4 regions of the Sinobacterium norvegicum genome follow, and region 1 is predicted to be linked to each of the others. Evidence: predicted binding sites of a transcription regulator. Region 1 holds the regulator's gene; each other region holds the start of a gene.
The links. Region 1 encodes PhoB, which activates phosphate uptake and scavenging genes when phosphate is short. Its sites were predicted from a motif close to TGTCATAAANNTGTAACA; they were not measured.

Region 1 (4,879 bases):
ATCGAGTCACGCAGAAGAGTATTTAGATTTAATTGGTATTGGGCATCTACTGGCGATCACACCCAATCGTCACCTTAACGTCATGGCCGGCATGCGCTTTATGCATGAACTCGGTCACCACAAGGTCTTTTGCATCAACAGCAACACCAACGACACGGCAAAGCTGAGAGCGGCGGATGATTACCGCGGCAAAACCCTGTTCAGCGGTCAGGTCAGTTACCGCCAACTGGCCAGCCTTCACGCTCAGGGAGCGACACTCAAAACGACCAAGCTTTCCGACGCCTATAGCTACCAACAATACCTCAGCCAGCAGGGCAACACGACGATTCCCATGTTTGCCATCGACGGCGAAAAACACATTCACGTCTTCGCCGAAGGCGGCGACATCAAACCCGACAGTGGCTGGTCAGTCATCAGCTTGGTTAGCAGCAAGAGTGCCGCCACCGACACCAACAGACTCGATAACGGCAAAACCACCTGACAGCTTAATCTATTGGCGAGACACTCTATTGGCCGGGAAAATACAGCTGAAGGTAGAGCCAACACCCTCCTCACTGCAGACCTGCAATTCGGCCCCGTGTCGCATCAAAACATGCTTAACAATCGCCAGACCAAGACCGGTTCCACCGGTGGCGATTGACCGGCTGGTATCCACCCGATAGAAACGCTCAGTCAACCGAGACAAATGCTCCTCGGCGATACCAAAACCATTATCAGAGACCGAAAAAATCGCGCCGCCCGCATCATTAAGCCGCCAATCGATACGAATAACGCCATCGTCATCGGTGTATTTACACGCATTTACCACCAAGTTATTCAGCGCGCTACGCACCTCTTTAAACTCACCAATCAAGCTGATCGAATCATCGACGTTGACTTCAAAAATCTTACCTTGACCGGCTCTGTGGACAGAGGCTTCCTCAGCCATCTCTCTTGAAATCGCCGCCACCGCAACCGGCGTATTCGAGTCCTCCTGCGGCACAGATTCCAACCGCGACAGCCACATCAAATCAGTAATCAGATGCTCCATCCGCTCAGCCTGCTCTTGCATTTGCAACAATGGCCGCTCCCAGCGCGAATTTTCACCCTCAATATGGGTTGAAATAACCTCTAAATAGCCCTTAATAACGGTCAGCGGTGTGCGCAACTCATGGGACATATTGCCGATAAAGTCTTGGCGAATTTTTTCGAGGTGGCGGATTTTTGAAATGTTTCGGACAAAAATAAGTCGGTTGCCGGCACCAAAAAAGGTCATACTAATACTTAAGGTAAGATGCGGTAAAACCGGTGAGGCTATCTCCAATGGCTCACCATATTCACAGCAATCAAAGTAGTCTATAAAGCATTTATCGCTGACCAGATTGACCAATAATTTGCGATAATGGCGCGGGAAACCCACGCCCAAAAATTCTGCTGCCGCCTTGTTAGACCAGGTTAAACTGCCCCCTGCCGCAACCACTATGACGCCATCAGACAGCGATGATGCCGCCTCCTGCAGATAACTTTCCGCCACACTCAAGCGGCGGCTCTGTTCAACATGCCGCGTCCGCAGGCGGCTATAATCCATTGCCACCTCTCGCATCATGCCGAATTTTTTATCCGCAGAAGAGAGATCACTAATCCCCTCAGTATCTTCTAACCAACGTCTTAATCGATGAATCCGAAAAAGATAATCGGCAATAAAACACAGACTGCCAATTAACATCGCCAAGGCGAGTTCGCCCGTCATGCCGCCAACAACGGCAATAGGAATCAAAAACAATAAAACACGAAGTACTTCGCGGTTGAACGCTGGTTGGTAGTTCACTCAATCATCTCAATTTTAAAAGCATAAATAACTGGCGATATCGCCCAATCACTGGACTGACTCAACCACCACACCCTGCTCTGAAAAACGGTAGCCAGCGCCACGGACAGTTTGAATATACTGACCAAAATCACGACCATCATCCAACAACAACGCCTTGCGCAGACGGCGAATATGGACATCGACAGTGCGTTCTTCAACATAGACGTTACCACCCCAAACACGGTCGAGTAACTGGGCACGGGAATAGACACGCTCTTGGTGGGTCATAAAAAAGTTGAGCAAACGGTACTCTGTCGGCCCCAGATTAATACTGCTATTGGCCAACGTGACACGGTGGCTGTCCGGCTCCATCACCAACTCACCGACAGAAATTTTATCACTCTGAGCAACACCGGCACTGCGGCGCAACACCGCATTGACACGGGCGATTAACTCGCGGGGCGAAAATGGCTTGGTAATATAATCATCGACACCGCCCTCAAGACCTTGAATCTTATTTCCCTCATCGGCCTTGGCAGTCAGCATGATGACCGGCACATCCTTGGTGGCCTCATCCTTCTTCAGCCGGCGTACCAATTCGATCCCACTGGTGCCTGGCAACATCCAGTCCAGCAAGACCAACTGAGGTAATTCATCGACAATCAGGCCATGGGCCTCAATGGCGTCGGCGGCCTCTACACAGTCAAAGCCGGACAATTCTAGGTTCATTCTTAACATTTCACGAATTGCGGCTTCATCGTCCACAATCAGAATTTTGGCACTGGTCATAGTTTACTCTCCAAACAATGAACGCATTAAATACTGAATAGATGAACATTTAACGACATTTTTGTGACAGCCTCATTACAACCTAAATATAATGCTAATCGAATATGACGGTTTTATTACCCTGCACCACTATGCGGTCTTGCAGGTGCGCACGTAACCCCCTGGCTAAGACTTGCTGCTCCACATCCTTACCCAAGCGCACCATGTCCTCCTTGCTGTCACGGTGGCTGACGCGGATCACATCCTGATCCAGTATCGGCCCCTCATCGAGCTGCTCGGTCACATAGTGGCAGGTTGCGCCGACCAGCTTAACACCCCGGTCGAAGGCCTTCTGATAAGGGTTGGCGCCGACAAAAGAGGGCAAGAAACTGTGATGGATATTGATCATTCGGCCATGGTACTGCTGACAAAGACTGGCGGGGATGATTTGCATATAGCGAGCCAACACCACCACATCCGGTGCCATGGTGGCTAACGTGGCCTCCACCTCGGCATTCGCCTCGGCTTTTTCACGGTCTTTAAAGTTAATAAAGTGATAGGGGATTTTGTGCCACTCGACCATCGACCGGAGATTCTCATGATTGGCCACCACACCCACAATGTCACACTCAAGCTCACCACTGTGCCAACGGTGCAAGATATCAGCCAAACAGTGAGAGGCATGGGAGGCCATCAAAACGACCTTCTTGCGCACATCGGAGTCACTGAATTGCCACTGCATGTCAAAACCATCGGCGAGCACAGCAAAGTCCGCGCGGAATTGCTCGCTATCCACCGACAGGCTTTGCGCTAAGATCTCGCTGCGCATAAAGAATTGCCCCGTATCGCGGTCGGCGTGATAGTTAGCCTCAGTCATCCAACCGCCGCGCTGGGCAATAAAATCACTGACCGCCGCAACAATCCCTACTTTATCGGGGCATGAGATCAACAATCGAATAGTACGATCCATAAAAAAACCTTTTGTTATCATTTACTCACTGGCATCTGCCCTGCCATTCATTAACGTTATTATATGCCTTGCACGGTCTCGCCTCCACCGTTGTCGGTCACCATGACAATTTATTGACACAATGATCAGCTATTTTCACCAGGCAATGACCCGCATCATGATATTTTCGCCAGATTCTATCTCTTTAGCCATAATAGGCGTATAATATGCGCCCACTTTGTAAGCTATCGGTCACTTCGCCTTATGTCAGCCGCCACCTCACTTTTTTCCTACCGCAAACACTGGGCGGAATGCTTTGGTCCCGCTCCCTTCCTGCCCATGAGCAGAAAGGAAATGGACGACTTAGGCTGGGATAGCTGCGATGTCATCATCGTTACCGGCGATGCCTATGTCGACCACCCCAGTTTTGGCATGGCTGTTATCGGGCGTTTACTGGAGGCTCAGGGTTTTCGTGTCGGCATTATTTCTCAGCCCGACTGGACCAAGAAAGAAGACTTTATGACCCTCGGCAAGCCCAATTTATTCTGGGGTATTGCCTCGGGTAATATGGACTCGATGATCAATCGCTATACCGCCGATAAAAAACTGCGCCACGACGATGCCTATACCGCCGGTAATGTCGGCGGTAAACGCCCTGACCGCGCCGTCACCGTCTACGCCCAAAAGGTTCGCGAGTGTTACAAGGGCGTGCCTGTAGTCATCGGCTCGATAGAAGCCAGCCTGCGCCGTATCGCCCATTATGATTACTGGAGCGATACCGTCAAACGCTCGGTACTGGTCGATTCCAAGGCCGACATGCTGCTCTATGGTAACGCCGACAGAGCCATTGTCGATGTCGCTCACCGCCTCAACAATGGCGAGACCATCGGCCAAATACGCGACATTCGTGGCACCGCCTATATCGCCAAAGAACTGCCCAAGGGCTGGGTCGAGATAGACTCCACCGATGTCGACCGCCCCGGCAAGGTCGACACCTTACACAGCCCCTATCAGACCGAAGAAGAGACCGAAGGCTGCGTCAAGAATGACGCTGACGCGGCAATGCCAGCCGAGGAAGAGGTTCAGGTACTGAAGATCTTCGACCTCAACCCACCGAAGGATGTCGCACCCCGCGACCGCAGTTTTGTCCGCATCCCCAGTTTTGAAACCGTCAGCAAAGACCCGGTTCTGTATGCCCACGCCTCGCGCGTGCTGCACCTTGAAACCAACCCCGGCAACGCCCGCGCCCTGGTTCAGCGCCACGGTAACCGAGATGTTTGGTTGACCCCCCCACCGATTCCGCTGACCACCGACGAACTCGACGGCGTCTTCGCCCTGCCCTATGCCCGCAACCCACATCCGGTTTATCAGGG
Region 2 (4,879 bases), on a different contig from region 1:
AGGTGCCTGGTGGCATGTTGACGAATATGGAAGGTCAGCTGAAAGAGCAGGGTGCTGGCGATAAGCTGGATGATGTGCTGGCTGAAATCCCCCGTGTTCGCGAAGACCTGGGGTTCTTGCCGCTGGTAACGCCGACCTCGCAAATTGTCGGTACCCAGGCAGTGTTAAATGTCTTGACCGGTGAACGCTACAAGTCGATTACCAAGGAAACCGCCGGTGTGCTGAAGGGTGAATACGGCGCGGCGCCTGCTGCCGTTAACGCTGAGCTTCAGGCTCGGGTGCTTGACGGTGCTGAAGCCATCACCTGTCGCCCCGCTGATTTAATCGATGCAGAGGTCGACAAACTAACCGCTGAGCTCAAGCAGTTAGCTGGTGAGAAATCGATTACTTTGGCTGACGCTGAGATCGACGATGTATTGACCTATGCACTGTTTCCGCAGATTGGTTTGAAGTTTCTTGAAAACCGTAATAACCCTGACGCCTTTGAACCGGTCCCGACCATTGCCGATGCGGCGCCTGTTGCTGCGGCACCTGTCGCTGCAGGTGGTGAAGAAGTCTATACCGTCACGGTCAGTGGCCAACAGTATGTTGTTCAGGTAGCTGAAGGTGGCGATGTGTCGAATATTGCACCGGTTGCTGCTGCCGCTCCTGTCGCCGCTGCAGCACCCGCCGGTGGCGGTACTGAGCCTGTTTGTGCGCCTCTTGCCGGTAACATTTTCAAGGTTAACGTCAGTGCTGGCGAGCACGTGCAGGAAGGTGACGTGATTATCATTCTTGAAGCCATGAAGATGGAAACTGAGGTGCGTGCACCACGGGCGGGCTTGGTTGGGGCTGTATCAGTGAAAGAAGGTGATGCTGTCGCCGTTGGCGATACCTTAATCACACTATAATAACGGTAGTATCATGGATAACTTAACAAACCTGTGGTTAAGCACAGGTATTTATCAGTTCACTGTGGGCCAGTTCTTTATGATACTGGTCTGTCTGCTGCTGCTGTTTTTAGCGATAAAAAAAGGCTTTGAGCCTTTATTGCTCGTGCCTATTGGCTTTGGCGGCATTTTGGCCAACATCCCTGGTGCTGGGCTTGCCTACTCGGCGGTAGAAAACGCCATTAATATGGGTGGTCCTGAGGTCATTCAGCAATTAGCCGCGACGCTGGGTGTTGCCGATTGGGGGGATAGTCATGCGATTCTGACTGCCTATCACAACGCCTCAGCGGCAGTGCACACTACAGCAGTTCAGGTGGCTAACGACGCCACATTTGGCAACGGCATGCTGTACAACTTCTACTCGGTGGCCATTGCCAGTGGAGTGGCTCCGTTATTGATCTTTATGGGCGTGGGTGCAATGACGGACTTTGGTCCGCTACTGGCCAACCCAAAGACGCTGTTCCTTGGTGCTGCTGCACAGTTTGGTATCTTCGCCACCGTACTGGGTGCGGTGACGATGTCGCACTTTGGTATTATGGATTTCACCATTTCTGATGCCGCTGCAATTGGTATTATTGGTGGTGCCGATGGCCCTACAGCGATCTATGTCTCTAGTATTTTGGCGCCTCATCTACTGGGTGCTATTGCGGTTGCTGCCTATTCATATATGGCGCTGGTACCAATGATTCAGCCGCCGATTATGCGGGCGCTGACCACCGAGGCCGAGCGCAAAATTGAGATGGTTCAGCTGCGCCATATCAGTCGTGCCGAGAAGATTTGCTTCCCTATTGCTCTGCTCATACTGGTTGCTTTATTCTTGCCTAGTGCCGCGCCACTGCTGGGTATGTTCTGCTTCGGTAATTTGATGAAAGAATGTGGTGTAGTCGACCGTTTAAGCGATACCGCGCAAAACGCCTTGATCAACATTGTGACCATTTTCTTGGGGCTGTCTGTCGGTTCAAAATTAAGCGCCGATAAGTTTCTCGACCTCAGCACGCTCGGTATTCTCATGCTGGGTATGGTGGCCTTTGCCATTGGTACTGCGGCCGGTGTGTTGATGGCTAAACTAATGAACAAAATTACAACGCAGCAGATCAATCCATTGATTGGTTCAGCGGGTGTGTCGGCAGTACCGATGGCAGCGCGAGTGTCAAACAAGGTCGGTTTGGAGTCGAACCCACACAACTTCCTGTTGATGCACGCAATGGGCCCTAATGTGGCTGGTGTTATCGGTTCGGCCGTGGCGGCAGGTGTGATGATTTCGTTGATTGGTGGCTAGTTACTAACAGCGCAGAGGAAGGCGGGATGGTGATTGACCTCCCGCCTTTTTTTTGTGGAAAAATCCGTATTTTCAGACTGTTATAACCGTTGTTTAATCGCGACGAAACAAACTTGGGCTACAATAGCGGCTAAGTTACCGTTGAGTGACGGTTTTATTGTTGTCATGCTGTTCGCCGGTTTGGCTTTTGTCGGCGAATAGTAATAGTATAAAAGCGTATAGCAGACCGATGATGGTGGCTTTTTCTTCATCGTGTCGCAGTATCGAGCGGGAATGTTTAAAAGCCTTATTTTTAAGTGCCAAAAACATGACACAATAGAATATAACGATAAAAAATGATGTTGGCAGGGCCGAATTAGGCTCTAGAGGAGTTAGTTTGTTAAGCCGTGTTAAGGCTCTGGCAGGTGCCGAGAATAGTGACCAAATTGAGTCGTGGCTAAGGCTAACTATTATTGTTGTCGCGGTTTTTATGCTGTTGGTGGCGTTGGTTAATCTAACGTGGTCACTGGTGGCTGCAGACAATAATGCCATCGCCCCACCCGTGGCGGTAATGAATAATAGTCGCGGTGCTGTCAGTGAAAGCAATGTTGATATTAATCACCTGCAGGGCTTGGACTTTTTTGGCGAGAATGTTGCTGTTAATGAGCCGGTTATTAAAAAGGTTGAAACCAAAACAGCAGCGGTAACAAAACTGAATCTGGAGTTGAATGGGGTGATTTTGTCATCTGCCCCCGAGCTCTCAGTCGCTATTATTAGTTACCAGAAAAAGCAGAAGAACTATCAGTCAGGTGACAGCCTTCCTGGAGGAGGCCGAGTAAAACTGTTAGAGATATTCGCCGATAAGGTGTTGATTGAAAATGGCGGCAGAACTGAATCGTTATTGCTGTTTGATAAGACGAGTAAGGTGGCGACGATTACTTCGGCACCGAGAGTTGGCGCAGGTAAGACTGACGATCGCCGTAAGAATCAAGATACTCAACGGGTGCTGACGGATATGCGACAGCGGCTGCAGAAAAACCCAAGCTCATTGATGAAAATTATCAATGCCAGGCCCTACAGTGAAGATGGTCAGTTAGTGGGTTATCGGGTTGCCCCAGGGCGAGAGGTTGAAGCGTTTCAGCAACTCGGCTTTGAAAACGGTGATGTTATTACGGCGGTGAATGGCGAGGCGATTAGCGATCCGAGTAAGCTGATGAAACTGTATAAATTGGCCGGTGAGGCTCAGCAGGTCAACCTGTCAGTCATGCGTCAGGGGCAGAGCATCGATCTGCTCGTCGGCTTCGACACAGAATAGCGAGATAATAATGTATAACAACGAAGTAATGAATAATCAGGGTGTAAGCAAGTGAAGTTGATTTCCTATCAAAGCGTAGCGAGAACACTGTTGATAACGGCGGCATTATTACAACCGGTGTCGTCTCTAACCGCCGCACCTGCCGATATGGCACCGCAAACCTGGACGCTGAATTTCAATAACACCGACATTCAGGAGCTGATTCATTTTGTAGCCGATGCCACGGGTAAGACGATTATTGTCGACCCGAAAGTAACAGGCAAGGTCAAGGTTGTCTCTGTCGACCCAGTCGGTGAGGATGAGCTTTATCACCTGTTCCTGTCTGTGTTGGATGTGCACGGCTATGTCGCCGTCGAGTCCGGTGGCGCTATTCGCATCGTGCCGGCTAAATCAGGCCGTACGGAGGCGTTGCCAGTGGTTGAGACTCCGGGTGCCAACAGTGAGTACATCACCCATGTTATTCAGTTAGAGAATATTTCTGCGGCGAAACTGGTGCCTGTTTTGCGCCCGTTGGTGGCTCAGCAGTCCCATCTGGCTGCCTATGCGCCAAGTAATGCAATTATTATTGCCGACACCGCCGCAAATATTCAGCGTATTCGCCAGATTATCGATAGCATCGATCAGGCTGCTGTGGATAAAACCGACGTTGTCCAGCTCAAACATGCCTCTGCGGAAGATACCGTGAGGATGATCGAGTTACTCGATAAGGAAGATGCTGCCAGCAAGGGCGGCTCACAAAGCTCTCGGGTTAAGTTGGTGGCCGACGCTCGCACAAACAGCGTATTGATTAACGGCGATGAAATTCAGCGCAACCGTATCAAAGCCTTGGTCAAGCACTTGGATACGCCGCTGCCTACCAGTGGTAATGCCAGGGTTATCTATCTCGAATATGCCAATGCCATCGATGTGGCGGAGGTGCTGTCAAAGGTGACGGCCAATATGTCAAAGGCATCGGCTAATAACGCCAAGGGCAAGACTGTGACACCGACAGCATCGACGGCGGTGATTGAAGCAGACGAGGCGACTAACGCATTAATCGTCACCGCCAACGCCGGCGACTTGGCAATGATTGAAGGTATTATTGAAAAGCTGGACATACGTCGCGCCCAAGTATTGGTTGAGGCCATTATTGTTGAGCTCAGCGATGAGGATGGCAAGGATCTTGGTGTCGAATGGATGGGACAGAGCGGCGTCGGTTTTGGCAGTAACGTTTCCTCTGGCTTATTAGGCAGCATCGCCAGTGGTGTTGAGGCTGCAGACCCAACCGCTGGCCTGGCGACAGCGTTGGCGGGGACCAGAGGCGGTACCTTTGGTATTGCCGATGACGATTACGTGGCGATTATCCGCGCCCTGGAAGAGAAAACCAACAGCAATATA
Region 3 (4,879 bases), on a different contig from region 1:
GTGTCCCCATATCCGCGCACTGGCGCTGATAAAGCCACTGCAATGACAAGTCGATGCAACAGTCAGCCAACGCAGAGAGTTCCGCCGTCGTGTCCTGCATCGACGCCAGGCGGTTAAAGTCGCGAAATATAATCCGGCACATTTGGCGGTTGCGAAATTGTCTGATAGCACGACAGAGCTGATCGAAGTCCTCCACCTCGGCAAGAAACTTAGCCAAGCTGCCCCGCAGTTCAACAGCGTTGACCTTACGATGGAGCAGGTCGCGCTGTAATAGCGTCATTAACATAGCGGGATTTCGCCGACACTGATCAATAAAGAACTCGCTGCCCACCATTGCCATCGCCAACTGCTTACCCAACTCACCCTGTTCGACGGCCCGCAATTGTATCGCCGCGTCCAAGGCCAAACCTTGCTCCTCAGCCGCCAGCCTGATCGACGTCCAGTGGGACGCCAATTGTTCGGCTAACTCAACCGGCAAAAAATCTAGACTTAATTGGTCCATATCACTGTTTCCTGGGGCTACTATTTATCACTGTGGTTGCAAGACGCTGGCGGGCAGCGGTGTTATTGCGCTCGCGCAGGCACGACACGCAGCACTTCTTCAACGGTGGTTAAACCCGCCGCGACCTTTTGCGCACCGCTGAGCCGTAAGGTTCGCATGCCCTCTCTCATTGCCTGCTCACTCAGCTTTTTTAAATCAGTATCATTGGTTATATGCTGTTTTACATCGTCTGACAGGACGAGGATTTCATAGATACCCTGACGACCGCGGAAGCCGGTATAGCGGCATTCATCACAGCCCTTGGCCTGGAACACTTGCTGTGGCGCCGTCACCCGCCAGGGTGCGGTTAGCTCTGACCAGACACCGGTATCCATTGACACCGGCTCCTTACAATCGGGGCACAGTGTCCGCACCAAGCGCTGCGCCATCACGCCGCTGAGAGTAGCCCGCAACAGATAGGCAGGCACACCGATTTCGAGCAGCCGAGTAATGGCGCTTGGCGCATCATTGGTATGTAGTGTCGACAGCATCAGGTGGCCGGTCAAGGCTGCCTGTGTCGCCATGTCGGCGGTCTCTGCATCGCGGATCTCTCCGACCATAATCACATCCGGGTCCTGGCGTAACAACGCTTTTACCCCGGTGGCAAAATCTAGATCGATATTAGGCTGCACCTGCATTTGATTAAACATCGGTTCGATCATTTCGATCGGGTCTTCGATAGTGCACAGATTGACCTCATCGGTCGCCAACTGACGCAGGCTGCTATACAGCGTGGTCGTCTTACCCGAGCCGGTAGGCCCCGTCACCAAAATGACTCCGTGCGGGCTCTTGAGCAAACCCTGCCAACGGCGCAGATCTTCCTTCAACAAACCAAGTTCATCGAAGCCTTGAGTAAACACCGTCGGATCGAAGATACGCATCACCAGTTTTTCGCCAAACGCCGTAGGCAAGGTCGATAGACGAAGTTCAATTTCACTGGCGTCGGCACGGCGGGTTTTTAAACGGCCATCCTGAGGGCGACGTTTCTCGGCGACATCGAGACGCCCCAATATTTTGATCCGACTGACCACCGCCGTTGTCACCTGCGCGGGAAACTCATAAATGGTGTGTAACACCCCGTCGATACGAAACCGAACACGGCCCATATCACGACGGGGCTCAATATGAATATCGCTGGCACGCTGAGCGAAGGCATAGCCCAGCAGCCAATCGACGATATTCACAATATGCTCGTCGTTGGCATCCGGATCTTTCATCTGCCCAAGGTCGAGCATCGCCTCTAGATTTGACAGCCCCGTAGAACTGCCAACCCCCTCATTATTTGCGCCACTGATCGACTTTGCCAGCGTGTAAAATTCGACTTGGTATTTCTTAATCTCGACAGGGTCGACGATAACCCGGCGGATTTGCTTACGTGTAATGTGGCGTAGATCTTCCTCCCAAATATCAACCATCGGCTGCGCCGAGGCGATCACCACCTCATCGCTGTCAACCGCCAACGCCAAAATTTGATGACGGCGGGCAAAGGCATAACTCATTACCCCACTGACCGCTGCAACATCGATTTTCAGCGGATCAATACGCATATAGGGTTGAGATACGCGGTCGGCCAGCCATTTTAATAAGCTCTCAGTATCGAGTTTCTTATTCTTTTTTAGTTGATCATCAAGCTGTTGCGATGCGATAAAGTTAATAGGGTGCAGCGCCGCTTGTTCTGGCGTACGAGAAACACTGACAATACGATCATGATCTTTTTGACTTAATCGATCGTCGGCTAACAAATCATCCAGCAGCGTGCGAAGTTCAATAAGCTGGCCGCTAGACCTGTTTTGTAATGTTTCTGTCATATAAATTTCACTCAACTAAATAACACGCTAATTTTAATATTATTAACAACTTGTATGGCTTTTACAAAGTCTTAACACGCTTTTATTAACGCCACCCTCGACGCTTTATGACAGTTCGATGACAAACTGTCATAAAGCTGTAACATTAATAAATGACAATGCTCGAATTAATATCTAGCATCGTGTGTTTTTGCTTCACAACTACCGGAGCCCTTAAAATGGTTAGCATCCCGTTTGGTAACATGTTCGGCCAATCGCCAATTAAGCCGATTCAGCGCCATATGATTAAAGCACAGGCTTGTGCTGCTCAACTACATGATTTCTTTGCCGCCGTATTAATCAGCGACTGGGAACAGGCCGAAAGCCAACAGCGTCAAATCGGTATTTTAGAGAACGAAGCCGATGACATGAAGCGCTCAATTCGCCTTCATCTACCGAAAAACCTCTTTTTACCGGTTCCACGTTCAGATTTGCTTGAACTGGTTACCATGCAGGACAAAATTGCCAATAAAGCCAAAGATGTTGCCGGCCTGATGCTGGGCCGTCAGATGGAAATTCCTCAGGCGATGAAGGCCTCGATGGAAAGCTACGTCAATAAGGCCATCGCCACATCGGCTCAGGCTGTCGAGGCCATTAACGAACTAGATAAGTTACTCGACACCGGCTTTAGCGGCCGTGAGTTAGAGACTGTAGAAGCCCTTATCGGCGAGCTCGATCGCCTCGAAACAGACACCGACGAGCTAGAGGTGGCCATCCGCGCCACGCTGTTCAAGATTGAAAACGATCTGCCGCCTATCGAGGTGATGTTTCTCTACAAAATTATCGAGTGGATAGGCGATTTAGCCGACTCTTCTCAGCGCGTTGGCGCCCGCCTCCAAATCTTAATCGCACGTTAATCAATAGAGTTTATCACTATGGATATTATTGCTGAATACGGCACCATTCTCCTTATCATGGCCTGTGCTTTTGGCTTTTTCATGGCCTGGGGTGTCGGCGCCAACGACGTTGCCAACGCCATGGGTACCTCTGTAGGTTCCAAGGCGCTTACCGTAAAACAAGCGATTCTCATCGCCATGATCTTCGAGTTTGCCGGTGCCTATTTGGCCGGTGGAGAGGTCACAGGAACCATACGCAAAGGCATCATAGACCCGACCATTCTTAGCGGCCAACCCGAGCTGCTGGTTTACGGCATGCTGGCAGCCCTGCTTGCTGCCGGCTGTTGGTTGTTCATCGCCTCAATGATGGGCTGGCCGGTATCGACCACCCACAGTATTGTCGGCGCCATTGTCGGCTTTGCCGCCGCGGGTATCGGTGTCGACGCGGTGAACTGGGGTAAGGTCGGCCATGTCGTTGCCAGCTGGGTGGTATCACCCATGCTGGCCGGCGTGATCTCCTTTGCACTGTTTAAATCGGTTCAGCGTCTAATTCTTAACACCAAAAGCCCCTTCCAAAACGCACAAAAATACGTACCGGTTTACATGTTTTTTGTTGGCTTTATGATTGCCATGGTTACCATGCTCAAAGGCCTGAAACACGTCCTCAAGGATGCCGGCATTCAGTTGAGCTTTGTGCAGGATGCTGGCATTGCCATCATCGCCGGTATCATCGTGGCAATGATCGGCAAATATTTCCTCAGTCGCATCAAGTTTATTGAGAACTCCAATAACCAAAACCGCTTCGAAAGCGTCGAAAAAGTATTCGCCGTTCTGATGATTTTCACCGCCTGTGCCATGGCCTTTGCCCACGGCTCTAATGATGTCGCCAACGCTGTCGGCCCTATTGCCGCTATTTGGGGTGTTCTAGAAACCGGTGGCGTACAAGCTAAGAGCGTTATGCCCAGCTGGATTTTGCTCCTTGGTGGTGCTGGTATTGTCGTCGGCTTGGCCACTTACGGGTTCAAGGTGATGGCTACCATCGGCAAGAAAATCACCGAATTGACGCCCAGTCGCGGCTTTGCCGCGGAACTCGCCGCCGCGACGACCGTGGTCTTGGCTTCCGCCACCGGCCTGCCTATCTCCACCACCCACACGCTGGTAGGTGCGGTACTCGGCGTGGGCCTAGCCCGTGGTATTGGCGCCCTTAACCTGCGGGTTATTTCATCGATTTTTATGTCGTGGATTATTACTCTACCGGCCGGCGCTGGCCTGGCAATTGTCTTCTTCTTCATGTTTAAAGGCATGTTTGGCTAGCAGGACATTGCGTCGATAAAAGCGGCCTCGGCCGCTTTTTTTATGCCCGCCTGAAACCCCCAACAGATCAAACATTGTCAGCCAGCACGGCACTGATATACTGGGAGTTTAATGACTCTACTATGGCGCTAATCCGGTGAATAATACCCAGGCCTTTGTCGATTGGTTTCGGCAATCATCCCCCTATATCCATGCCCATCATGGCAAGACCATTGTGATCACCCTGACTGGTGAAGTGGTTGAGTCGGATAACTTTCGTCATATTATTCATGACATAGCCCTGCTGAACAGCCTGGGTATCCGTCTGGTGTTGATTCATGGTGCCCGACCTCAGATTCAAC
Region 4 (4,879 bases), 890 kb from region 1:
TTCTTTTCTTAAAAACTGCTATTGATAACTTATAAGGTAACGCCATTTTTAACGTTGCTCTTGATCTTCGCGTAGTACTCGCTATTTAGCGGAATCATACCTTTGTCGACCAGGTAACCTTGCTCGCCCATTGCTTTTTTACTGGTGAACTCGGCTAAAAAGGCTTCAATTCCTGGTGTTTTCTCGATGTGCTGTTTCTTGACATAGAAGAACAGTGAGCGTGATACCGGGTAGGAACCATCAGATATTTTTTCAAATTCGGGTTGCTCACCATTGATCTTTGCGCCCTGCACAACATCGGCATTCTGATCGAGATAGGAGAAGCCAAAAATGCCTAGCATGGTTGGGTTTGCACGTAATTTTTGCACGATTAGGTTGTCGTTCTCGCCCGCCTCAACATAGCCACCATCTTCACGCACGCCATGGCAGACAGCCTTGTACTTCTTTTTATCTTGCTTCTTCATCGCCCTGATCCAGCCATATGTTTTACAGCCACCCTCCAGCGCTAATTCAGCGAATGCATCACGGGTACCCGATGTCGGTGGTGGACCCAATACTTCGATCCTGCTGTTCGGAAGCGCTGGGTTCACATCGTTCCAAGTCTGATACGGGTTTTCAACCAGAGTCTCAGAGCCGTCAGGGTTTGGTACATTACGCGCCAAAGCGAGGTATATGTCGCGAAGAGACAAGTCATACTGGGCTGCACTCTTGGCATTGGCTAATACGATGCCATCATAGCCAATCACAACTTCCATAATGTCTTTAACGCCGTTACTGTTACACAGCTCAACCTCAGATGGCTTAATCGCCCGCGAGGCATTGGTAATATCAGGTGTATTGGTGCCAACACCGGCACAAAATAGCTTGAAACCACCACCCGAGCCTGTCGATTCAACCTTGGGGGTTTTGTAGTCGGTATTCATGCCAAAACGCTCTGCCACTACGGTAGAGAAGGGATATACCGTCGACGAGCCAACAATACTGATGTAATCGCGCTGCTGAGCCTGAACGACGGTTGATACGAGACCTGTAAGGGCCATGACTGCCAGTGTTTTTTTCATGATCTACTCCAATAAGTTATTATATTTAAATGCTGATGACTTACTTTCTGTTAATACCGGATATCTTAGCGCTGACAATTGACAGTTACGTGAACGTAATATGAAGCTTCCGTGACAGGCGGGCGAAATTATGAGGGACAAAAAAGCCCCGCATCAACCACGATAAAATCGGGCCGACCGGGGCAAAGAGAAAACATATTTTTATTATTTCATTGTGCTGATGACAGCCAGACTTCAACCCGTCCATTTTTCATCTTGGCCGCATCATCGGCATTATTCGCAATCGGCATAAACGCACCAACACTCATCACCGGCTGAATATTTTCTACCTTGCCATGCAGTTTATTCTTCACCTTCAGAGCCCGATGTCTGGCCAACAATGATTCTAATGCCGGGCTGCTTTTCTGATCGCTAAAACCTACCAACCAAACCTCATCACCACTCTGCTCGCGGGCAAAATAGTGCTCTAATCGCAGTAAGTCACGGTAGGCCTTGGTATCAAGTTTAGAACTGCCGGGTGAGAAATAAAAATTGACGCTCAGCCTCTGCGCTCGCCGAATCAGCTCGTTATAATTATCGGGGGCACCACGTACTATTGGTTGTTTAACGGCAATAATATTCTGCGATATAAAACCGATGTCCTCGACCACCGTCTGCCCTTGTCGCGCCATCACGTAGTCAATAAAATGTAGAATATGGGGGTTATCCACATCCGGGCGAGTATACAAATACAATCGCCGAGCCAGCGGGTAATCCTCTGTGGCAACATTGATTTGCTGCGGTCTCATCGCCCGAGTCTGATCGTCCGATACCGACAACACCTTGGCTTGCCCCACTGCGGCCAAGGGAACAAAGCCAATACCATAGAGGTCGGTACTGACTCGACGAGACAACTCCGCATTGGATTCGAAACGTTCTGCCGACTTATCCAGCGGCACCTTACCCAGCACCAGCTTTTTAAATGTATCCCAAGTACCCGATTGATCATCACGTGCATAACGATTAATCGCTGTATCAGCGCCGCCGAGCTGTTGCCAATTATTAATTTCACCAGAAAATATTTTTGCTAAAAGTGTTTTAGACAAAGTCTGAAGTTTGTTATCCCGATGAACTATAATAGCTAATCCATCGATAGCAATTATATGTTCAGCCCCTATCGCCTTGAGATCGCCAAAGCGCTGTAGGCGTTTTACTTCCTTGGGCTTAATCTGCCGTGACGACATGGCAATATCAGCCACCTCACTGTTTAACGCCTTGAATCCCGTGCTGGAACCATGAGCAGCCAAATGCACCGAAATTAATTGGTACAATCCATTATCGCTCAGCAGTCGAGCCCTTATCACCGACTCATTGTTATTTGTCGCGCTGGGTTCGATATTAATCGCCTCGGCACCGACACTTTTCAAATATCCAATCACCAGAGCCGGCGCCAGTTTCGCGCCGACAGTATTGGAACCAGACAGCGAAAATATAACCTCCTCAGACACTGCTGAACGGGGCAATAACAGCACGATGCACAGTATTATCAGCAGGATATTTTGGCCTGCCACTTTTCTCAAAATCATAGTTATTAACACCCTAGACAACAATAATAACGTTATTATTTTTGACTATTTTAATAACAAAAGATGAACTATTAGTGACAGAAAAATGACAACTTAATGACAGCCTAGGCTGGCTAGCCGAAGCGTAAGCCTGACAGCAACGACAGAATAGCAGCCGATACCTGCAAACATTTCAAACTAACCCAGCATTTCAATCGAGGTATTATGGCTTACCAACTGGCTCCAATCGCTGCGGCCATTACTGTGATAGATTTTAACCCGTGTGAAACAGGCGTAGGGGACATCCAGCTGAACAATGGCATCAAGCGGCATCGATAATATCTTGGTCAATAACACCCGCAACGCCCCACCATGGTTGACCAGCAGCAGATGCTGGCCACGGTAATCCGCCAACAGACTTTGCCAGCCACGGTCTAGACGATCTGAAAATGCCACCATCGGCTCTCCGTTCGGTGGTGTGTTAGTCGTCGGTGAATGCCAAAACTTCTTTAAATTTTCACCCTGCTCGCGCTCGACATCACTGACCAAGCAGCCCTCCCAATCACCAAAGCTAATCTCGGCAAAATCTTGGTGCCTGGTACAGGGCAGCTGATGCTGTGCTGCCAACTGCTCGGCAAATAGCGCACACCGTTTCAATGGCGAGGTAATAATTTGCTGCCACGGCGCGCTCTCACAAGCGCTGCTGACCTGCATTTGCCGCCAGCCTTTGTCGGTCAGTTCGACATCAGTGGTGCCTCTAAATATTTCTCCGCCCTGACATTCGCCATGACGCAGCAAGTCGATAATTGTTACATCCATAGTACACCTCGCCCCTGCACACACTATTCGCCGGTTGAGACACCGGCATCGGCAAAACTTGCCATTTGATTATGTAAGGCCAGCGCTGATTGTACAACGCTATACGCCACCGCAGCGCCAGACCCCTCACCGAGGCGCATATCGAGCTGCAGTATCGGCTTCGCTTCAAGCTGACGCAGTACTTTGACGTGGCCAGGCTCTGCAGAACTATGGCCAAACAACATCCAATCCCGAACGGAGGGATTGATTTTAACCGCGATAAGCGCCGCCACAGTGGCAATAAAGCCATCAACTAAGATTGGCAAACCACGTTGAGCACAACGAATATAAGCGCCGACCAGTCCGGCGATTTCCAGGCCACCCAGAGCTGCTAACAAGGCAACAGGTTGCTCCGCCGATGGCTGATGTAAGTCGATGGCGGCGGCAATAACCTGGGCCTTGTGATCGACCACGTCCTTACTGACACCGGTGCCGGGGCCAGCTAAATCATCGGCGTTTTGCACCAGCAAGACTGTCGCTAACGCAGACGCTGAGGTGGTATTGGCAATACCCATCTCGCCGCCAATAAAAATGTCGCAGTCGAGACCATCAATAAAATCAGCGCCGGTCTGTAAACAGGCCTCTGTTTCGGCTGGGGTCATGGCGGGCTGCTGACTAAAATCATCCGTGCCCGGTTTAATACTGACGTCAATCACGCCTTCCAGTGGCTCCACATAATAAGCGGTTCCCATATTTAACACACTGAAGCCCGCGTTCATCTGCTTTGCCATTACTGTGATAGCGGCACCACCGGCGGAAAAATTTCGAATCATCTCACCGGTGACCACCTGCGGGAAAGCCGATACACCCTGGTTTGCGACGCCATGATCACCGGCAAAAATTGCAATATACGGCTTTTTTAGCACCGGCTTTACCGCACCCTGCATCGAGGCAAGCGCTACAGCAACAGCCTCAAGCTGGCCGAGCGAGCCTGGTGGTTTGGTCAGCACCGATTGTCGCTTGATCGCCTCTAGCTTCATCTCAACATTGATTTCTTTTGCTGCCTGCTGATACCACATAGTCATAACGCCTCACCTTTAAACACCTGTGGCAACCCGGCCACCACAAAAATAACGCGGTGGCATTGTTTTGCCAGCGCCTGATGCAGCCAACCGGCCTCATCGCTAAATCGCCGAGAGAGCTCCCCCAAGGGCACAATACCCAAGCCCACCTCGTTGCTGACAAATATTATGTCACCTTTAAAATCCTGCAGTAGCGCCAGCAGTGCCTGTTTTTGCTGCTGCCAACAGTCTACCTCTGCCAATAAATTATTGGTCAGCCACAGGGTCAAGCAGTCGACCATCAAGCAATATTTTTCATCGTTATAGCGGGTCAGTGCTTGGGCCAATGCAATCGGCTCTTCAATTGTCGGCCATTGACCGGGACGGTCGGCACGATGACGGGCAATCCGTCGAG

Region 2: the regulator PhoB is predicted to act here: its motif matches at 2,504-2,521, upstream of gspC (type II secretion system protein GspC).
Region 3: the regulator PhoB is predicted to act here: its motif matches at 2,477-2,494, upstream of L9P87_RS14775 (TIGR00153 family protein).
Region 4: the regulator PhoB is predicted to act here: its motif matches at 2,700-2,717, upstream of L9P87_RS07235 (substrate-binding domain-containing protein).

The regions. Positions count from the first base shown of each region.
Region 1 covers NZ_CAKLPX010000001.1:730,444-735,322, forward strand. Annotated here, with positions in the region: gene L9P87_RS03175 (cation:proton antiporter) at 1-481, shown strand, start outside; gene phoR (phosphate regulon sensor histidine kinase PhoR) at 491-1,807, opposite strand; gene phoB (phosphate regulon transcriptional regulator PhoB) at 1,856-2,578, opposite strand; gene purU (formyltetrahydrofolate deformylase) at 2,673-3,527, opposite strand; gene L9P87_RS03195 (YgiQ family radical SAM protein) at 3,771-4,879, shown strand, end outside.
Region 2 covers NZ_CAKLPX010000003.1:222,432-227,310, forward strand. Annotated here, with positions in the region: gene oadA (sodium-extruding oxaloacetate decarboxylase subunit alpha) at 1-890, shown strand, start outside; gene L9P87_RS12970 (sodium ion-translocating decarboxylase subunit beta) at 904-2,208, shown strand; gene gspC (type II secretion system protein GspC) at 2,585-3,502, shown strand; gene gspD (type II secretion system secretin GspD) at 3,554-4,879, shown strand, end outside.
Region 3 covers NZ_CAKLPX010000004.1:49,177-54,055, forward strand. Annotated here, with positions in the region: gene glnE (bifunctional [glutamate--ammonia ligase]-adenylyl-L-tyrosine phosphorylase/[glutamate--ammonia-ligase] adenylyltransferase) at 1-502, opposite strand, end outside; gene tfpB (type IV pilus assembly ATPase TfpB) at 565-2,349, opposite strand; gene L9P87_RS14775 (TIGR00153 family protein) at 2,568-3,245, shown strand; gene L9P87_RS14780 (inorganic phosphate transporter) at 3,264-4,538, shown strand; gene argA (amino-acid N-acetyltransferase) at 4,675-4,879, shown strand, end outside.
Region 4 covers NZ_CAKLPX010000001.1:1,618,898-1,623,776, forward strand. Annotated here, with positions in the region: gene L9P87_RS07230 (substrate-binding domain-containing protein) at 30-1,061, opposite strand; gene L9P87_RS07235 (substrate-binding domain-containing protein) at 1,271-2,626, opposite strand; gene L9P87_RS07240 (histidine phosphatase family protein) at 2,804-3,424, opposite strand; gene cobT (nicotinate-nucleotide--dimethylbenzimidazole phosphoribosyltransferase) at 3,448-4,488, opposite strand; gene cobU (bifunctional adenosylcobinamide kinase/adenosylcobinamide-phosphate guanylyltransferase) at 4,485-4,879, opposite strand, start outside.